DNA from 4 places in the Ruegeria sp. AH12 genome. Region 1 is predicted to be linked to each of the others. Evidence: riboswitches for the same ligand, from Rfam matches in the RefSeq annotation. Region 1 holds a riboswitch; each other region holds the start of a gene.
The links. A riboswitch is a leader RNA that binds a small molecule or an ion and turns the genes downstream of it on or off. The one in region 1 is predicted to bind cobalamin.
Positions count from the first base shown of each region.

Region 1 (4,911 bases):
GATCTGGTGATGGAGATCTATGCCTCGAACCCCGACGGCAGCGTCGACCGAGACACACCGGTTGTGGTTCCCAGCGATGGATGCGATATCACCATCGCTCCGGGCGAATTGCTGCGCCTGAAACCCGGCGAAAGCGTAACCCTGATGCCCGGCATCTGGCACGCCTTCTGGGCCGAGCGCGGGGATTGCCTGATCGGCGAGGTCTCAACCGTAAACGACGACCGCACCGATAACGTGTTTGAACAATCCATCCCCCGCTTTGCCACGATCGAAGAAGATACCGAGGCCGAATTCCTGTTGGTTGCGGATTACTGATCTGATCCGGCAGCGGTGGCCTGAAAAGCAACAACCGGCCCCAGCATTGGGGCAGGAAACTTCCCTGTTGCATTATCCGAGTATTTTTGTCAGTTACTGGCTGACCTAGTCAGATCCCTTGGAATCACGCCCGGTCCGGATCAGCGACCACAAGGGGTGTATTCAATGGCAAATTCACTTGCAGATCTTCTGGCCATGGATGCTGTCGCAAGCCGTCATGGCTGCGCGCTCAAGCCAAAACTACGGCAAGCGATTGAGGCTGATCTACGGCTTCCAGCCCGTGCATCTACGACGCAGTCTGACCAACCCATAGATCAGAACAACCTGCCAAAAAACGTTCACAGCCTTACCTGTTGTGTCGCAAAACAGGGGAGGAAATACGCATGACACCCCCTGAAAACAAGTCGATCCGCCCACTGGTCCAATTCGAATTTGATGATTTCGAGCGCGGGCTCCTGCCTGTGATGCGCCATTTCATTCAAAGTTTTGCAGAGCCCGATACGCAATCCTGGCAATTTGCGTATTCTACCGCCATCGAGCGGTGGGGCGTGGATCAGGGTCTGACCTTGGCCCATCTGGTCTACAAGATCATCAAGGCCACGCTTTACAGCCGCCCCTACGGATTGGCGTTCAACGACCCGCTCTGCGTCGAAAGCCGCAACCATTTCACCAGTGATGAACTGGCGTTGATGCGTATGCTGCATCACATGCGGCGCGACGAAACACCAGCCGCCCGAGATGCCGCTGGGTTGCTTTCTGGCGGGTATCCGGATGCCCATGTCGTGCAAGCGGGCCTGACACTTGCCAACCGGTTCCCAACAGATGCCGCGCGTCGCGAGCGCATCAATAGCAGACCCGTTCTTCGGGTCGTACGATAGTGCTCGGTCGTAAACGACGATACTTGACAAGCATATCTTCACCAGAATAGCTGACCTGTGATGGTTCCCGCTACTTTGATTGCGGGATGAAAATGGGAATACGGTGCGGCCCCCGAAATATCGGAACAGGCCAAGTCCGTGACTGCCCCCGCAACTGTAAGCGGAGAGCGACGCCAAATCACCACTGGCCCGAGCAGGCCGGGAAGGTTGGCCAAGCAACGACCCGCAAGTCAGGAGACCTGCCATCACCAGTGAAACCAACCCGGGACGGGGCGTCCTGGAAGGAGGATTGATGGCACATATGCGTCCTATCGGGACTGGCACTTTCGACACGGGCGTTCTGCGCGTTGAGGGTGGCAATGACCCGCAACGCTGATCACTTTGTGCTGATCTGCTCGACCTGCCAGGGTGAGATCGAAGCCAGCGCCGCCCAAAGTCTGCTGGACGCTTCGCTGCCTGACGGGTTCGCTACGCGACTGATCCCGTGCATGGCAGGATGCGAACGTCCCATGGCCATCGGTCTGCAAGCCGAAGGCAAGGCGCAATACCTGTTTGGCGATATTCAAAGTACCGCCGATCTGGATGCAATCGCCGCCTTCGCCCATCAGTACCGCGACAGCGAGAGCGGCTGGACCAGCGCAACAGATCGCCCCCCCGCCTTGCTATTCAAAACACTGGCACGTCTGCCCCGTCTTCCAAAGCGGGATAAGGCATGAGCTTTCTAGTCGCGGAAAACCTGGAATACTACGCCCTGAATGGCGATATGTTGCTGCAAAGCGTCTCATTCTCTTTGGAAGAAGGGGCCATACTTGCCATCGCCGGTCCGAACGGCGCCGGCAAAACAACGCTGCTGAACCTGCTCTGCGGGGTCGAACGTCTGGCGCTGGGGGATGTACGGATCAACGGTCAAAGCCTGCGCAGCCTGTCTGCACAGGAACGCGCCCGGACCATTGCGGTTGTTGGCCAGCAGGAGTTGCCCGATGGCCGCCTGAAACTACGCGACTATGTCGCGCTGGGTCAGATTCCCATTCAAAGCGACCGCTCGGCAGAAGACCACAAGATGGATCTTGCGCGCGTTCTGCGCACGACCGAGCTGACCCATCTGGCGGATAAGCCGATGCAACGGCTCTCGGGTGGGGAACGTCAGCGCGCCCATATCGCGCGTGCATTGGCGCAGAACCCCTCGCTGCTGTTTCTGGACGAGCCCACCAATCATCTGGACCCCGATGCCAAGGGGCACATGCTTTCGCTGGTGGCCGAACTGGGCGTGACGGTGGTGATGATCGTGCATGATTTGGTCGTGATCCCCGAATTCGCCAGCCATGTCGCGCTGATGAAATCCACACGCATGACGGGCTTTGGGCCGGTCGACCAAATACTCACGCCAGATCATGTGCGCGACACGTTTGGTGTTGACTACCTGTGCTTCCAGCACGAAGGGCGCGTGATCCCGGCGCTGGATATCCGAAAACGAACGCTTTCATCCTGACAGGAGACATTGATGAAACAGAAAATTTGGTCAGCTTTGATGATCACCGGCTTGGCCAGTGGCGCAGCAGCGCATGAGGTGACCGTTGACAATTGCGGCGAACCGCTGGTGTTCGACGCCAAGCCGGAACGGCTGGTTGTGCATGACATGAACATGACCGACATGGCCTTTGCGCTTGGTTTGCAAGAACACATTGTTGGCCTGACCGGTATCACCGGTTGGTACAAGACAAGCCCTGATTTCGATAAGCTGCGCGGTGACATCCCGGAACTGGCCCCCAAATACCCAACCGTCGAAAACCTGGTTGCGGCAGAGCCCGACCTGTTCTTCGCGGGCTGGTATTATGGCATGAAGCCCGGTGGTGACGTGACCCCGGACACTCTGGCCCCGTTCGGCATCAAGACAATGATCCTGACCGAAAGCTGCGTGCATCTGGACAAGGACCGCCCTGTGGCCAGCATGGACCTGTTGTTCAACGATGTGCTGCGTCTGGGTCAGGTCATGCACGTCGAGGAAAAGGCCGAGGAACTGGTTGCAGGCTGGAAAGAACAGCTGTCTACCATCGAGGCCAAAACCGCCGATCTGGCCAAACCCCGTGTTTTCCTGCTGGACGGCCCTGCAGATGCGCCCTTTACCGCTGGCAAATTCGCCATCCCCGATGCGATGATCGCAGCGGCTGGCGGCGAAAACGTCACCCATGACATGGACACCAGCTGGGGCCGCACCTCGTGGGAAGCGGTTGCTGCATCGAATCCGGAATTCCTGGTGCTGCTTGACTATCAGACCGGCAACGGGGCAGAGGACACGTTCAAGTTCCTGCAAGAGCACCCGGTGATGTCCCAAACAGATGCTGTGAAAAATGAACGCTGGATCGGCCTGCGCTATGAAGAGCTGACACCGGGACCGGCAAACATTGACGCGATCCAGAAGATGGCGGATGCGATGCACCCGACGGCGACCAACTGATATGGTCCAGACGGGCCGGATAGTTGTGCTGGGGGCGGTCGTTCTGACCGCCCTTTTGCTGCTGTCGACAGTCTACGGTACAACCCCGATCCCAGTGGCGGATGTCATTGCCGCCATCGGCCTGGGCACAGGTCTGTCAGAAGGCGAGATGTCACCGCTGCATCGGATCGTGTTTGATCTGCGCCTACCGCGCGCGCTGTTCGCCGCTGTCATCGGTGCGGGGCTTGGTGTTGTGGGGGTGGTACTGCAAACCACCACGCGCAACGACTTGGCAGATCCATTTCTGTTCGGTCTCTCTTCGGGCGCGGCTGCGGGCGCTGTTCTGGTCATCACCGTCACCGGTGATGTGCTGGGCATCTGGACCCTGCCGCTGGCCGCGTTTTGCGGCGGCCTGATCGCATCGGGCATCGTGCTGGCCTTGGTCCAAGGGCTGCGCACAAGTGCACCGGAAAAACTGATCCTGGCGGGGCTTGCCGTGTCTTTCCTGTTCTCCGCCATCACCAACTATCTGATCTTTTCCGGAGACAACCGAGCCGCCCATTCGGTGATCTTCTGGATGTTGGGCGGACTGGGCCTTGCGCGGTGGGAGACGTTCCCATTGGTCCTGATCGGCCTAGCCCTGATCCTGGGCTATGCACTCTATCGAAGCCGCTGGCTTGACGCCCTTCTGACCGGAGATTTCACCGCTGCCACCTTGGGTATCCCGGTTCAGGGTCTGCGCTTTCGCATGTTCTTTGTTGCAGCTTTGGCCACGGCAAGCTTCGTGTCGGTCGCGGGTGTCATCGGCTTTGTCGGTCTGATGGTCCCTCATATCGCACGGGGGATCGCAGGAACGCTGCATCGCAACCTGCTGATCACCTCGGCCATTGTGGGGGCTATCCTGCTGACCGCCTCTGACATCGTGTCCCGACTGCTTCTGGCCCCTCAGGAGTTACCAGTCGGCATCGTGACCACATCGATCGGGTCGCTTTTCGTATTCCTGTACCTGTTCAAATCGGCGCGAAACGTTTGACCTAATGCGTTCCACGCGGAACGAAAAACGGATCAATCATGATGGTTTCACTTTGCTTGCCCGGCTCTGCCAACCTGCGTTCAAGCAACGCAATGACCTGATCGACCGCATCATCAATCGGGTTGTTGACGGTACTGAGATCGAAATTTGGCCATCGGGCCATTTCGATATCGTCAAACCCGATCAGTGAAAGATCACCCGGAACGTCCAACCCCAGCTCGCGCGCGGCGGTCAGCGCGCCGATCGCACTG
Region 1 is NZ_JBQFYL010000005.1:107,004-111,914, reverse strand. It holds gene ACR0EL_RS10745 (D-lyxose/D-mannose family sugar isomerase) at 1-315, shown strand, start outside; gene ACR0EL_RS10740 (hypothetical protein) at 699-1,193, shown strand; cobalamin riboswitch at 1,238-1,454, shown strand; gene ACR0EL_RS10735 (DUF1636 family protein) at 1,553-1,909, shown strand; gene ACR0EL_RS10730 (ABC transporter ATP-binding protein) at 1,906-2,682, shown strand; gene ACR0EL_RS10725 (ABC transporter substrate-binding protein) at 2,695-3,648, shown strand; gene ACR0EL_RS10720 (iron ABC transporter permease) at 3,650-4,660, shown strand; gene ACR0EL_RS10715 (LacI family DNA-binding transcriptional regulator) at 4,662-4,911, opposite strand, start outside.

Region 2 (4,911 bases), on a different contig from region 1:
GGTACACGCCGAAGTTCTTCGAGCAGGACGCCGCGATCAGGCAGCGCTTGACCGACGAGGCCATCAGGCGGGTTGCTTGCGCGTCTTCCTCAAGACCGTCACCAAAGCCCTGATAGGCAATGTCGATCATGGCAACCAGGCCAAGCTCGTTGATCAGGTTCACAACCTCTTGCCATTGCACCATGTTCAGGTTTGCGCCGGTCGGGTTGTGGCAGCAACCGTGCAGCAAAACCACGTCGCCCGCCTTGGCAGTTTTCAGGTCCTCGATCATGCCGTCGAAATCGACGCCGCGGGTTTCGCCGTCGAAATAGCGATACTGGACGGTCTCCATGCCCAGATAATTCAGGATCGACAGGTGGTTCGGCCATGTCGGGTTCGATACAAACACGCGCGCCTCAGGATTGGCCATGCGAATCATCTCAAACGCCTGACGGCAGGCACCCGTCCCGCCCGGTGTCGCAACGGCGGCAATATTGGCACGCGGCACCGCATCGCCAAGGATCAAGCCGATCATTGCATCGGCATAGGCCGGATCACCCGCCAGTCCCGTATAGGCTTTGCTTTCCTGCTCCTCCAGAATGCGTTTTTCGGCGGCTTTGACCGCACGCATTACCGGGGTAACACCTTCGGCATTCTTGTAGACGCCGACACCCAGATCAATCTTCTGATCACGCGGGTCTTCGCGGTACATCTGCATCAGCGCCAGGATTTTGTCGGCGGGCTGCGGTTTGAGGTTCTCGAACATCAGGTCTCTCCGGTTGCGACGGGCAGGGTTGGGAAAGCACCCCATTCAGCCCAGGAGCCGTCATAAAGCGCGTGGTCTTTTTTGCCCATGCGTTCAAGCGCAAGGCTCAGGATTGCAGCGGTCACGCCCGAACCGCACGAGGTGATCGCTGGTTTAGCCAGATCCACGCCTGCGGCCTCAAACACGGCGCGGCACGCATCGGGCGACTTCATCGTGCCGTCACTATTTAGCAGGCTGCCAAAGGGCACGTTGCGCGACCCCGGTATGTGACCCGATCGCAGCCCTTCGCGCGGTTCAGCCTCGGCCCCGGCAAAACGGGCGGCGGCTCGGGCATCGATGATCTCATGATCAGCCAGTTTGGAGGCGGCGGACACCTGTGTCACGTCGCGCACCAGATGGTTCTGAACCCGTACGGTCATATGCCGATCCCGAATCACAGGGGGCAGATCTTCGATCTCGCGCCCTTCGGCCTGCCATTTCGGCAGACCGCCATCCAGCACGGCAATGTTGTCCTGCCCCATCAAGCGGAACATCCACCAGACGCGCGCTGCTGAGGACAGGCCCGAGCCGTCATAGACAACCACCTGATGTCCATCCCCCACGCCCATCGCGCGCAGGCGGGACATGAACTTCTCGACCGGCGGCATCATATGCGGCAGGTCCGAGCGATGATCCGCAATATCGTCGATATCAAAGAACCGCGCGCCCGGGATATGACCCTCATCATACTCAGCTCTGGCATCGCGCCCATGCTGCGGCAGGTACCACGACCCATCCAGCACCCGCAGATCGGGGTCCTTGATATGGGCGGCAAGCCAGTCGGTGGAAACCAGGGTTTTCGGATCGTCTTGCATCAAAGCCTCCCCTAAGCGAGTCTGAGTTTCCCTATATCCGAGCGGCGAAACGTGCAAGCCATGCCAAGGCCTGCACGCCCCTGAGCGCTGACAATTTTTTCCAAACATACACGTTTGACTGCTTGACAGGTGGCACCCGGTGCCAGACACCTGCCTGACATGGTTTCCAAAGGGGAATTTCCCCGGAGGAATGAAAAGGGAATCCGGTGCGACAATACCCGTCAATTCCGGAACTGCCCCCGCAACTGTAGGCGGAGTTTCGTCCCATTTGGGCCACTGACCGAAGCAATCGGTTGGGAAGGTCGGGATCGAAGCCAATCCGCAAGTCAGGAGACCTGCCATGTGCAAACCGGGCGAAAGCCCAATTATTAAACCTTTCTACCGTCGGGTGTGACGGGAAGGAGACCAAACTATGCATATCGAACCGGGCGTCGTAAATGGCGCCAAACTTGTCCTGAGCTACGTCACCGCAACTGGCGCAGGGCTCTATACCGCTAAAATGGCATGGGACAGCCTGAAAAGCAGTGGCCTTGCCAGCCTTGCCATTCGCTCAGCCCTGACCACCGGGCTGGTTTTCACCTTCTTTGAGGTATTGCCGCACTTCCCGGTCGGGGTGTCAGAGGTTCACTTCATTCTGGGATCGACCCTGTTTTTGTTGTTCGGTGCGGCCCCTGCCGCGATCGGTCTGATCGCGGGCTTGTTCATTCAGGGGTTTTTCCTGGCGCCTTTCGACCTGCCTCAGTTCGGGATGAACATGACAACGCTGCTGGTTCCGCTGTTTGCCTTGCAAGCTTTGGCCAATCGCATCATTGCGCCAAATTCGGCCTATATTGATCTGAAATATTCTCAGGCGCTTGCGCTGTCGACGGCCTATCAGGGCGGTGTCGCCATCTGGGTGGCATTCTGGGCCTTTTATGGCCAAGGATTTGGAGCCGAGAACTTTACAGCGGTCGCCAGTTTCGGCGCTGCCTACATGCTGGTTATCCTGATAGAACCACTGGCTGATCTGGCCGTTTTGGCCGCAGCAAAATCCATGCGGGATCTGGGCAAGTTTGGCCTGTTCACACCGCGCCTTCACAACACTGCATAACCCTATTGCGCCGCGTTACCCTGCGCGGCGCAACCTGAAATGCTGAATGATTCCGATCACGCTGATGATGATCCAGAAGCCTTCAATCAGCATCGACGCCAGATTGAAGTTCTGAAGCAGCGAATAGACAATCAAAACAGACCCCAGCAGGTTCACTACGGGAAAAGCCAGATCTTCGGAATTCATGTACCGCATCTGCGTGGCGAAATAGGCGGCAACTACGATCAAGGCTCCGAAGGAACCGATGGCGTCCACGATGGTCAGGCTGTTGAAAAACTCGCTCATCAATGAACCTTGCCGTTTTCCTGAACATCTGGCTGTTGCGCATAGTGATGCATGTTCAGAAACGCCGCCCCTTCAGCACCTGCGCGATATCCATGCGGGATATCCGCTGCAAATCGCAGCCCCTGCCCCGATTGCAAGGGCACCCAAGCCTCGCCTTTCAGAATGTCCAATGTGCCGCTGAGCACAAAGACCTCCTCGGTCACACCAGCGGCATGGGCAGGGGACTCATGGCTTTGGTTCGGGTCGAGGTTGACGTGAAATGTCTCTGCCCCCAAGGCCGGATCAAAGGGGAAGACGATCTTGACCTCGATGCTGCCGGGAAAGGTGACGGTTTGAAAGACCGAAGGATCGCCATTCACGGTGTCGATCAACGCGCTAAGCGGCAGCTGAAATCCTTTGGCAATCTTCCAGAGCGTTGCGATCGTCGGGCTTGATTCGCCGCGTTCGATCTGACCTAGCATCGCTTTGCTGACACCGGTGATTTCGGCAGCTTTCGACAGGCTCAACCCCGAAGCGGCCCGCACATCCCTTAGTTTCAGTGTTATGTCGTCCGGAGCCATGCCATTGTCTTTCGAATCCTCTTGTGCGTTATAGCGCACATATGGTACGTGCGCTATAACGCACATACCCCGCATATTGCAACCGGGGCAAAAGGGAAACAGCATCATGCCAATGTACCGATCCAGAACCTCTACCCATGGCCGCAACATGGCCGGTGCCCGCGGACTGTGGCGCGCCACCGGTATGCAGGACGATGATTTCGGCAAGCCGATCATCGCCATTGTCAACTCCTTCACTCAGTTCGTGCCGGGTCACGTCCACCTAAAGGATTTGGGCCAGATGGTCGCGCGTGAGGTTGAAAAGGCTGGCGGTGTTGCCAAGGAATTCAACACCATCGCGGTGGATGACGGCATCGCCATGGGCCATGACGGGATGCTCTATTCCCTACCCTCACGCGAAGTGATTGCGGATTCTGTGGAATACATGGTCAACGCGCATTGCGCCGATGCGATGGTCTGTATCTCGAACTGCGATAAGATCACGCCGGGCATGTTGATGGCTGCGATGCGTCTGAACGTTCCAGCGATTTTTGTCTCGGGCGGGCCGATGGAGGCTGGTAAGATCGACATCGCTGATCTGGATGCCAAGAAGATCGACCTTGTAGATGCCATGGTCGCCGCCGCTGACGACCGGTTCACCGATGAGCAGGTTCAGCATATCGAGGAAAACGCCTGCCCCACCTGCGGCTCGTGCTCAGGCATGTTCACGGCGAACTCGATGAACTGTCTGGCCGAGGCACTGGGTCTGGCGCTGCCGGGCAACGGCTCCACCCTCGCCACGCATGCGGACCGCAAACAGCTGTTCCTTGAAGCGGGTCGCCGGATCGTCGAGATCACCAAGCGGCACTATGATCTGGACGAAAAAGGCTTCCTGCCACGCGAGATCGCGACGTTTGATGCATTCGAGAATGCCATGAGCCTCGACATTGCCATGGGTGGATCGACCAATACGGTCCTGCACCTACTTGCCATCGCCAACGAGGGTGGCGTCGATTTCACCATGTCCGACATGGACCGGCTCAGCCGCAAGGTGCCTTGCTTGTGCAAGGTCGCACCCAACACCGAGAATGTGCATATGGAAGACGTCCACCGCGCCGGCGGCATCTTCTCAATTCTGGGCGAGCTGAGCCGTGCCGGGTTGTTCCACAACCACTGCAGCACTGTTCACACGCCGACCATGGGCGAAGCGATTGCCAATTGGGACATCAAAGTCGCCAACAACCCGGCGGCGCAGGACCTGTTCAAAGCGGCCCCCGGTGGTGTGCGCACCACGCAGGCCTTCAGCCAGTCGAACCGATACAAGGAACTGGATACCGACCGCGAAGGCGGTGTGATCCGGTCCAAGGAACATGCGTTTTCTCAGGACGGAGGCCTTGC
Region 2 is NZ_JBQFYL010000009.1:28,028-32,938, reverse strand. It holds gene ACR0EL_RS13925 (amino acid aminotransferase) at 1-745, opposite strand, end outside; gene sseA (3-mercaptopyruvate sulfurtransferase) at 745-1,599, opposite strand; cobalamin riboswitch at 1,743-1,956, shown strand; gene ACR0EL_RS13915 (energy-coupling factor ABC transporter permease) at 2,012-2,689, shown strand; gene ACR0EL_RS13910 (CBU_0592 family membrane protein) at 2,705-2,974, opposite strand; gene ACR0EL_RS13905 (helix-turn-helix domain-containing protein) at 2,974-3,534, opposite strand; gene ilvD (dihydroxy-acid dehydratase) at 3,641-4,911, shown strand, end outside.
Region 2: another riboswitch for cobalamin. It lies ahead of ACR0EL_RS13915 (energy-coupling factor ABC transporter permease); the one in region 1 lies ahead of ACR0EL_RS10735 (DUF1636 family protein).

Region 3 (4,911 bases), on a different contig from region 1:
ATCGCCGTTTCGATTTTCTTCGCAATCCGCGCAGCGCGTTCTTCATCAAGGGCAGATTTCTTGTATTTGCGCTCGGCTGGCTCATCCGGGTCCGGCGGATCTGAGACAGGTGTTCGGGTCAGGCCGGGACGTTGGCGTAGGCCCCATATGCCAATGACCCAGAACAGAAACAGCAGGGCAAGGCTTTCCAAGAAATCAAGCAACTCATCTTGCACCTCGAACCCGACGGCCTCGGACACTGTAAGAATGCTGACAGCAGCGGATAGAAACCAAAATGACATAGCTGCCAAAGTGATCACCCAAACCCAGGTCAGCTCACGGTTTTCGGTGCTTGCAAACACTTCGCGCAGCCGTTTGCGGTATGTCATTAGCATTCGGATGATTAGGATCAGGTAAACGGCCATTATGATCCGAAACAATACGTCAGCGACCAAAACCGCCAAGGCGATCAACACAAACCGCAACAACCGGGGATCGTCCTCTGGAAGGTCCACATCGCTCAGATCCGTTGGCAGAAACATCAGCGATGACATCAGCAGCCCGGATATGATGATCGGAGGCAGGTGATAACGCAGCCTTGGTTTGTGCGCTTCATCCGCTTCGCTGGTCAAGGCGCGGACATAAAGCCAAAACAAAAAGGGGCTTGCGAAATCGAACACAACCACAAGCACGCTGACGCGCATCACAAGGTTGAACTCGACCTCACTTACGGACGCGTCGGCGATCAAAGCGCCAAGAGAGGACAGGCCTTGTATAAGAAACAGCGCGGCCAGTGGCATGAACACACCGGTATCGCGCTTTCTTAGAAACAGCAGGTTAGCACAAAACAGGCAAAGCCCTATAAAGGCTGTATCAACAAATTGAGTAGCGGATTCCAATCTTACTTACTCTCTGAAAATCGACCACGGATGGTCTTGCGCTGCAGCCTCTTCATGCCCTCTAGAGCATGCGATCTGACATCTACCAATTTCATGGGGTTTGTCGTCTCTTTTGATCGGACAGGACGTTTGAGACGGCGCAAGACGGGTTGAATCTACATTCTTGCGCGGCCGTTTGGCGCGCTACGACTTGGCGTGGCGCGCCAGAAATTCCGAAATCCGGGCCAGACCAGCTTTCAAATCTTGTGTCGGGTTGGTGTAGCCAAGCCTCAGCCAGCCTTCCATGTCCATAGCACTGCCCGGCGTCAGCATCACACCTTCTTCTTGCAAAAGCGTCACGCATAGATCGCGTGAAGCCATCGGCAGATCGTATTTCAACAAGGCCGTAGTGCCGGATTTTGGTGGCACCCAGCTGAGCAGCGGCTCATTTACGATCCAATCCTGAACGATCCGCAAGTTTTCGCGAGTGATCCGGTGCGCCCGCGCCAGTATCTTGTCGCGATGTTCCAGCGCCATGGCGGCTAGCATTTCGTCAATCTTGCCGACCGAGATCGTGTTGTAATCCCGGTGGATCATCACGTCATGCAGCATCTCTTTGGGTCCGGCGATCCAGCCAACCCGCAACCCGGCCAGCGAATAGGCCTTTGACATGCCTGCCGTGCTGATCCCTTTTTCGTACAGGTCCGCGACCGCGACGGTGAAGCCGTCGCCTGTCTGATCCGTTCCGCGATAGACCTCGTCACAAAGCAGCCAGGCATCAACGTCGCGCGCAATCTCGACGATTTGTTCCAGCAATGCGCGATCCATCAGCGCCCCGGTTGGGTTGTTGGGATTGTTGATCGCAATCAGGCGCGTATCGGGTCGCACCATCGCCCGCAACTCGTCCAGATCGGGCAGGAACGCGTTTTCGGGCCGCAGATGCAACAATTCGATATCGGCACCGATGCTTTCGGGAATGGAATAGTGTTGTTGATAGGTCGGGATTACAGAGATCACGTGATCATCACGCGATACCAGCGTCTGATGCACCAGCGAGTTCGCGCCGATGGTCCCATGCGTCGTCAGGATATTATCCCGGCCCTGACTGTCATACAGGCCACAGATCGCATCGCGCAGGCGTTCTGACCCTTCAATTGCGCCATAGGTCATCTTCATGGATGACAGATCGTTCAGAATGCTATTGTGCTGGCCCGCCATGTCGAACAGTTCGCCCAGCGTGATGGACTGAACGCAGGTCTCAGCCAGATTGAGTTCGCAGGTCGTCTCGAACTCATTCATCCACATCTCAACGCCAAAGGGTCTGATTTCCATTGGGGCTCTCCTACTTTCAGCATTTGGGGCGATGGCACGTAACGGACGCACGGTTATGAAGATGTCTTATACCGCCAAACCAGCCGAGCGGAAGATTGCGGGTTTGTGCCTGAAATGTATCCAGGGGTTTTACTGCACAAACCCGGATCCGACCCGAACATCGAGATGTCTGTTTTGAAACTGAAAATGTCGCAAGTCTCTCAGCATAAGAACCGCGCGACTCTATCCTGTGTATGTGAGGTGCCGCTGTATGAGTCTCAGACAGCGGAGAATTGGGAAGCCGGTGAAATTCCGGCACTGCCCCCGCAACGGTAAGGAAGGTCAGGTTCGGCAATCAACCACTGGGACGAGGATCCCGGGAAGGTGTCGCAACCGGGCGCAAGCCCCTTTCAAGTCCGGAAACCAGCCTTGCAGATATGTCAAACCGCGGGTGGCGGTGGGGGCACATGTTTCGGACGTGATCCTCGCGCGCCTCCGGACGGTTCCTCCTTGTCATCTGCCCAAGCAATGCCGCGGGGCGCGGCAGGAGAGCCAGAAATGAACAGCATTCAAAGCCTGTTGGCACGTCGCATCCCCGGCCACGCGCTCGAGCAGGCCTTTTACACAGACCCTCAGGTTTTTCAGGCCGATCTTGAAGCCATCCACTACCGCGATTGGCTGTTTGCCATTCCGGCTTGTGAACTGGTGAAAGCAGGGGACTACGTTACCTACACCGTGGGCGCCCACCGCGTTGTCATTGTGCGTGGTGCTGACAACCAAATCAGGGCGTTTCACAACACCTGCCGCCACCGTGGTTCGATCATTTGCAAGGCTACAAAAGGCAATGTGCCTAAGCTGGTTTGCCCCTATCACCAATGGACCTACGAGCTTGATGGTTCATTGCTGTGGGCGCGCGATATGGGGCCGGATTTCGATCCCAAACAGCATGGTATGAAGATAGTGCATTGCCGCGAGCTTGCCGGGTTGGTTTACATCTGTCTTGCGGACAACGCCCCAGATTTCGACATGTTCGCCAATACCGCACGCCCTTATCTGGAGCCGCATGATCTGGGCAACGCCAAAGTGGCTTTTGAAAGTTCAATCATTGAAAAAGGTAATTGGAAGCTGGTTTGGGAGAATAACCGCGAGTGTTACCACTGCGGTGGTAACCATCCCGCGCTATGCCGTACCTTCCCTGATGATCCTGCAGTCACAGGGATCGAAGGGGGTGAGACGCCGCTGCATATGCAAGCCCATTTTGACAGGTGCGAAGCCGCTGGGATGCCCTCGCAATTCTACCTGCATGATGACGGGCAATTTCGTATGGCCCGGATGCCTCTGAAAGAAGGGGCGCAAAGCTATACGATGGATGGGAAATCCGCCGTGCGGCGCTGGCTTGGCCGGTCGCCTTTTGCGGATGCAGGGGCGTTGTTGAAATTTCACTACCCAACAACCTGGAACCACTTTCTGGCTGATCATTCCATCGTGTTCCGCGTCACACCAATCAGCCCGACTGAAACCGAGGTCACAACCAAATGGCTGGTTCACCAGGATGCCGTCGAAGGGATCGATTACGATCTGAAACGTCTGACTGAGGTCTGGATTGCCACCAATGACGAAGACCGTCAGGTGGTCGAGGATAATCAGCTGGGTATCAACAGCCCGGCCTATCTGCCTGGCCCGTATTCGCCGACGCAGGAATCCGGTGTGCTGCAATTCGTGGATTGGTATTGCAACACGTTGGCCGGTCGGTTGGCCCCCGAAACAATGGCGGCGGAGTAACGGTGATGAAAGATCTCAACGCGGTTGCGAATATCTGGCAGGACAGCGAAACACTGGAATGCGTCTCGGTCGTGCCCGAGATGGCCAATACGGCCAGTTTCACCTTTCGCGCCCCGTCTGGGTCGATGTTTGCGTACCATCCAGGGCAGTTTCTGACCCTTGAAATCCCGGCTCCTGGGCAGCCGGGTGGGGTTGTGCATCGCACTTACACGATCTCATCTTCTCCCTCGCGGCCACGATCGATCACGATCACCGCCAAGGCCCAGCCCGACAGTATTGGAACGCGCTGGATGCTGGACAACGCGCAACCCGGCATGCGGATCAAAGCCATCGGACCAGCCGGGCTGTTTTCGAATGTTGAAAGCACGGCTGGCAAATATCTATTCATCTCTGCCGGGTCCGGGATCACGCCGATGATGTCGATGACCACCTGCATGTGGGACGAGGGGCGTGATCTGGATATTGTCTTTATCAACTGCGCCAAACGACCGTCCGAGATCATCTTTCGTCAGCGGCTGGAGCACATGGCCAGCCGAACCCCTGGCCTAGATCTGAAATTCGTTGTTGAAGAGCCCGACCGCTATCGCCCTTGGACGGGGTATCAGGGGCAGTTCAACCAATTGATGCTGGGCCTGATGGCGCCTGACTATTTGGAGCGTGAAGTCTATTGCTGCGGCCCGGAACCATTCATGCAGGCGGTACGCGATGCTCTGGTCGGGCTGGGCTATGATATGGACAACTATCATCAGGAAAGCTTTGGCGCCCCGGTTGAAACCGAGGCCGATCAGCCAGAGCTGGACGATGTTATCCCAGATGATGACAGCAAGGCTGAGATTGTGTTCGCAAGCTCCGGCGTGACTGCCAAAGTTGCCGAAACCGACACGGTTCTGGTCGCTGCACGGTCGGTTGGGTTGAACATCCCCTCGGGCTGTACGTTTGGCGTTTGCGGGACCTGCAAGGT
Region 3 is NZ_JBQFYL010000003.1:153,200-158,110, reverse strand. It holds gene ACR0EL_RS07475 (helix-turn-helix domain-containing protein) at 1-878, opposite strand, end outside; gene ACR0EL_RS07470 (aminotransferase) at 1,062-2,189, opposite strand; cobalamin riboswitch at 2,411-2,614, shown strand; gene ACR0EL_RS07465 (aromatic ring-hydroxylating oxygenase subunit alpha) at 2,727-3,950, shown strand; gene ACR0EL_RS07460 (FAD-binding oxidoreductase) at 3,956-4,911, shown strand, end outside.
Region 3: another riboswitch for cobalamin. It lies ahead of ACR0EL_RS07465 (aromatic ring-hydroxylating oxygenase subunit alpha); the one in region 1 lies ahead of ACR0EL_RS10735 (DUF1636 family protein).

Region 4 (4,911 bases), on a different contig from region 1:
AGAAACCGCTTCGCAGATTTCGGTCGAGGGTGAGAACGGTATTACCCAGTTGTTCGAAGAGCTTAGCAGTACAGGTGCGGAGCTTGCGTTGCTGACCATCGCGCGGAATGGCGAACTGCAATCGGTGGATCTGCCACTTACGCATTAATGCTTGGCGGCTCTTATAATTACGAGCCGCCTACATTGCCTTGAAGGAAATTCAAGTGTCTCATTCTGAAAGATATCTGATGCAAGTTCACGAGCCCAGATTTCATCAGGCGGAGGAACGCCTGCGTGATGTCTTCGATATTTCAACCGTGATTAACCAGGGTGCCCGTGAGTATCAGGAAGATGCCATTCTTTCTGAAAAGCCGATCGGATCGGACATAGGGTTCGTGGTCCTGGCAGATGGTATGGGTGGCCACGCGGCGGGGGATGTTGCCTCTAACCTGATCGTTTGTGAGGTGATGAAAGGCTGGTTAGCCGCCGGGCTGAACAAAGACTCATCAAATTCAGAAGTCGTCGCATTCTTGCATGACAGTGCCGAACGCGCGAACAAGCAGATTTTCGAAGCCAGTCGCAACGATCTGAATGTAAGGGGAATGGGAGCTACGCTTCTCATATTGATCTGCATCGAAGATCGCGCGTTTTGGTTTTCCGTCGGGGACTCGCCGCTCTATCTCTGGCGGTCTGGCGAGCTAATACAGCTGAACGAGGATCATTCAATGGCGCCACAAATCGATATGATGGCGAAACTTGGCATGTTGGATCCCGATTTGGCCCGAAATCATCCCGACAGAAACATGCTTACATCGGTCATACATGGTGGCGACATCGCAAAGATCGATTGCCCCTCAGACCCGTTTCAGCTTCTGTCAGATGATGTTCTCATTGCAGCTTCGGATGGGCTTCAGTTTCTAGAAGACAAGGACATTCAAGAGGTCGTCACGCGCAACTATGAAGCGGGTTGCGACGCTATTGCGGACGCGCTGATCAGAGCCTTGATCGGCCTTGATGATCCCGATCAGGACAACATAGCTTTTTCTGTTGCAAAGGTTTGTTCTTAGGCGTTGATAGCTGGCGTTGAACTGATATCGTGGCGCATCTGCATTTTTGCAACCTGACTTGCCACAACTGAATCCTTCGATTTTTGTAGTGGCGATTGGCCCGTTTTGCGCTGAACGAGTATCAAATCACCTCTACCAACTCCGCATGTTTGAACAAAGCAGGCCGTGATTTAACTAAATCGAATACATCCTACGCCCGCCGCGTTTCAGCAACGGCGTCATCGATGAGTGGAACCCGGACGCCAGGTTGAACAACTGCCGGATCATAGGGTTTGCGATCAAACACCTCACGCACCATATCTGCAAAGAAAGACAGTGGTTTGCTGGGATAAGCGGGATCAAAGCTGGATTGATCCCAGCGTTCGCAGAACTCGGCACAGTCATAGAAATAGATGCTGTCACGATGAGCTTGGCGTTTTTCGGGGTTCGCGCCTACGTGCTCTCCGAAGTAAACAAGCTGAAAATCCCCATGGGTGTGCACACACCACGTGACCTGTTCGCGCAGGAAGGGTTTGAGGATTGAGGCCGCATATTCATCGTGATTATGCGGCGCGTATATGTCACCGATATCATGCAGCAGGGCGCCAACGATCCAATCTATGTCTGCCCCGTCAAACCAGGCGCGGGTGGCCGATTGCACCGAATGGCCAAGACGTGTGACTTGATAACCGGACAGGCTTTTGTCGAGCCGTTCCATTGCCTCCAGCAAACGATCTGCCGTTCCTTTGCAGTACTCACGCTCCAGAGTATCGAGGAAGGTGTAATCCTCTTTGTCCCCGTCCTTCATCTGCGTGAATTTCACCTGGTCCATAGCATGTCCTTTGGCGTTTACGTGTGGGTCAGCGGGTGCAAGCAAGCTTACAATTCTGGACTATCCACGCAAACACCGGACTGGGCAAATCAAACCTGTTGTGCCGGTGAAAGTTGTAGTCGCCGGAGCTGAGTGTTCGACCTCGTCCAAGAGCACAAAGCTGTGCGATGATCCCGCAGCCCGTTCGATGTCACAGCGGCATGCGAAAGGATCGGCGGGCCTGTGCGCCGCCGCGCCTTTCACGTTTTGGCATGGCAAGTGGCAAAGGTCTGAACGGCTGTTCCAGCGAAGTCAGAAGCAATTCGCAGAACGCTGCAACGGCAGGTGAGTGATCTTTAAATGGTGCAGCTGTTTCGTAAGCATGCCTCGCAGCTACTGCATAGCTGGCATTGCCTGGAACACCCGCGATCCATTGCATATAGCCAAGCTGTCCCATCTGACGTGCTTCATCTACAGGCATGGGACCTGTGTCGAGTTGAATAATCGTCCGTTCCAATAACATCGCGCCCTCCGCGCAAGGGGAGGAGTGTGGCTGGTCACGGTGATGTGCCGGGGACGCTTGGTCCTTCGGTCGTCTCTGCCGTTCCCAAGGCACCCCGCCCGGGTTCAAGTTGACTGCGGCGCATGTCATCATACACCGTAGATGGCAGGTCTCCTGACTTGCGGGTCAACGCTTTCCCGTTCCTTCCCGAACCCTAGGGCTCAGTGGTTTTCAACGGGGTCGCTCGCCGCTTACAGTTGCGGGGGCAGTCACGGAATTGGGTATGAACCCGCACCGTGTTCCCTTTTCAGCCGACTCGAACCGAGCCGGACACCATCATAAACACTGTCTCATACGCAAATCACTATGTCCATCGGGTTCGGATGCAATCTGATCATCGCTGGAAAAGGTTTGTCAAAGTTGAAGAGATCGCGGGTTCGACCCTTAGGGGTCTTTACAGGGCGTGGCATTCGGGTGCCTTAATGTTAGCAAATGTTGAAGATCTGAACAGAAAGAACGCTAATATGTCGAACCATGGCTACGACTCCGGCCGATTGAACCTGCCCTTCGTTGGTATCTGTACCTTTGGCAAGTATCCCTATGTAGAGGATTGGAACGCAATTGACGCCGACGTTGCGGTTCTTGGCGCCCCGTTTGATTTTGGCTGTCAATGGCGGTCCGGGGCGCGGATGGGGCCACGCGCGATCCGTGAGGCGTCGACGCTGTTCTCATTCGGGCATGCAGGGGCCTATGATCACGAAGATGATGTCACCTATTTGGATCCGGCCAAAGTAACCATTGTTGATATCGGCGATGCAGACATCGTGCATACCGACACGATGAATAGCCACGCAAATATCGAGTTTGGGGTGCGCAAAATACTGGAGGCCGGGGCGCTACCGGTCGTCTTGGGCGGCGATCATTCGATCAATATCCCCTGCATCAATGCCTTTGATGATCAGGAACCGATCCATGTGGTGCAAATTGATGCGCACCTGGATTTTGTCGATGAACGGCATGGGGTGCGCTATGGTCATGGCAACCCGATGCGCCGTGCCGCTGAAAAACCCTATGTCACGGGCCTCAGTCAGATCGGCATTCGCAATGTATCGTCCACCGCCAAGGATGGCTATGTGGATGCCCGCGCCATGGGATCAGACATCCAATCTGTCCGGCAATTCCGCAAAATGGGGGTCGATGGGATGCTGGCCCGCATTCCCGAAGGCGCGCGGTATTATGTGACTATCGACATTGATGCCTTTGACCCGTCCATCGCCCCGGGAACAGGCACACCAAGCCATGGCGGGTTCATTTACTACGAAGTGCTAGAGCTCATGGCAGGTCTGGCCAAGCGGGGCGACATTGTTGGTCTCGATCTGGTTGAAGTCGCCCCGAACTATGACGCCACCAGCTCCACCCAAATCCTTGCGGCCCAGTTGCTAATGAACATCATCGGGCGAGTGCTGCATGAGAAAGAGCAGCGTTAGATTCGCCAGTAGCCATCTATTTGAGCTTAGTGTTTGGGCGAGCCACCGCCATCGGCGGTGGTTTTGTGCCATACTGAGCGCATTGAAGCGCTCCTTAAGGCGGATTTTTAGATGACAGCGATTGCCAAACTGAACTTTCTAAGAAAACCAGCTGGGTTGCCGCGGATCCGTTTCGACCTGATCAGATTGCGCGAGGAAGATATTCAGGACCTGCGCGACGCATATGCTGCGATGTACGAAATCTCTGACATCGCGATGGGTGATCAGCGCGGATATTTCGCTCTGGCGCGCGGGCATGGTTATGATCAAGACCTTTGCCATGACGATGACCGCACGTTTCTGACCTGGCGCCGGTCCTAGGTCTATTCATTCGAAAAAGCACTTAACAGCGCGCTGAAACGGTGGCGCGTGGACGACGAACTCGAACCTACGCTTCCCTATTGGGATTGGAGGCAGTTTGCCACAGCGACGCACGCCTCGAACGGGCTGCCGAAAGTAGTGGACGATGCGACCTACACAAACAGTGCCGGGGATGATGTTCCAAACCCGCTGGCCCGCGCACACAGCCTCTATCGTAGCATTGCCCTGGGTTTGACTGGTGATGAGATCTTCACACGCAGATACACAACGCGCCTGCGCAGCAATATCCCATTGCTGGAGGATGAGGTTGAGCGTTACCTGACCAATCCAAACTTTGAAGCCTTCCAGGCCGACTTCAACTTTGCGGCTCATGGCGGTATCCACGTTTTAACGGGTGGCACGGATACATCGTCGCCATTGCCCCGCTCGATTGGAGATATGGGCAGCACAGTGTCCGCGTCTTACGATCCCGTTTTCTGGCTGCACCATGCGATGTGCGACAAGGTTTGGGCAGATTGGCAGGCGTTATGGCCAGCGGCCAATGTTCCACAGCATGTTCTGGACACAGTTGTATATGATGGTCGGGTGGGCCGCGATCTGATCGATGCGGAAACCTCACTTCGCTACATCTATTCCGAGGATTCCGTTGAAGCCGCGATTGGTGCTTTGGGCACCGCAGACAGCGCGCCCGCGGCCGCATTGTCAGCGGCGGCCAGCAATGTGACC
Region 4 is NZ_JBQFYL010000003.1:213,860-218,770, reverse strand. It holds gene ACR0EL_RS07795 (serine/threonine protein kinase) at 1-148, shown strand, start outside; gene ACR0EL_RS07790 (PP2C family protein-serine/threonine phosphatase) at 228-1,046, shown strand; gene ACR0EL_RS07785 (HD domain-containing protein) at 1,237-1,857, opposite strand; gene ACR0EL_RS07780 (hypothetical protein) at 2,048-2,359, opposite strand; cobalamin riboswitch at 2,486-2,691, opposite strand; gene speB (agmatinase) at 2,863-3,825, shown strand; gene ACR0EL_RS07770 (hypothetical protein) at 3,937-4,185, shown strand; partial or broken gene ACR0EL_RS07765 (tyrosinase family protein) at 4,198-4,911, shown strand, end outside.
Region 4: another riboswitch for cobalamin. It lies ahead of ACR0EL_RS07780 (hypothetical protein); the one in region 1 lies ahead of ACR0EL_RS10735 (DUF1636 family protein).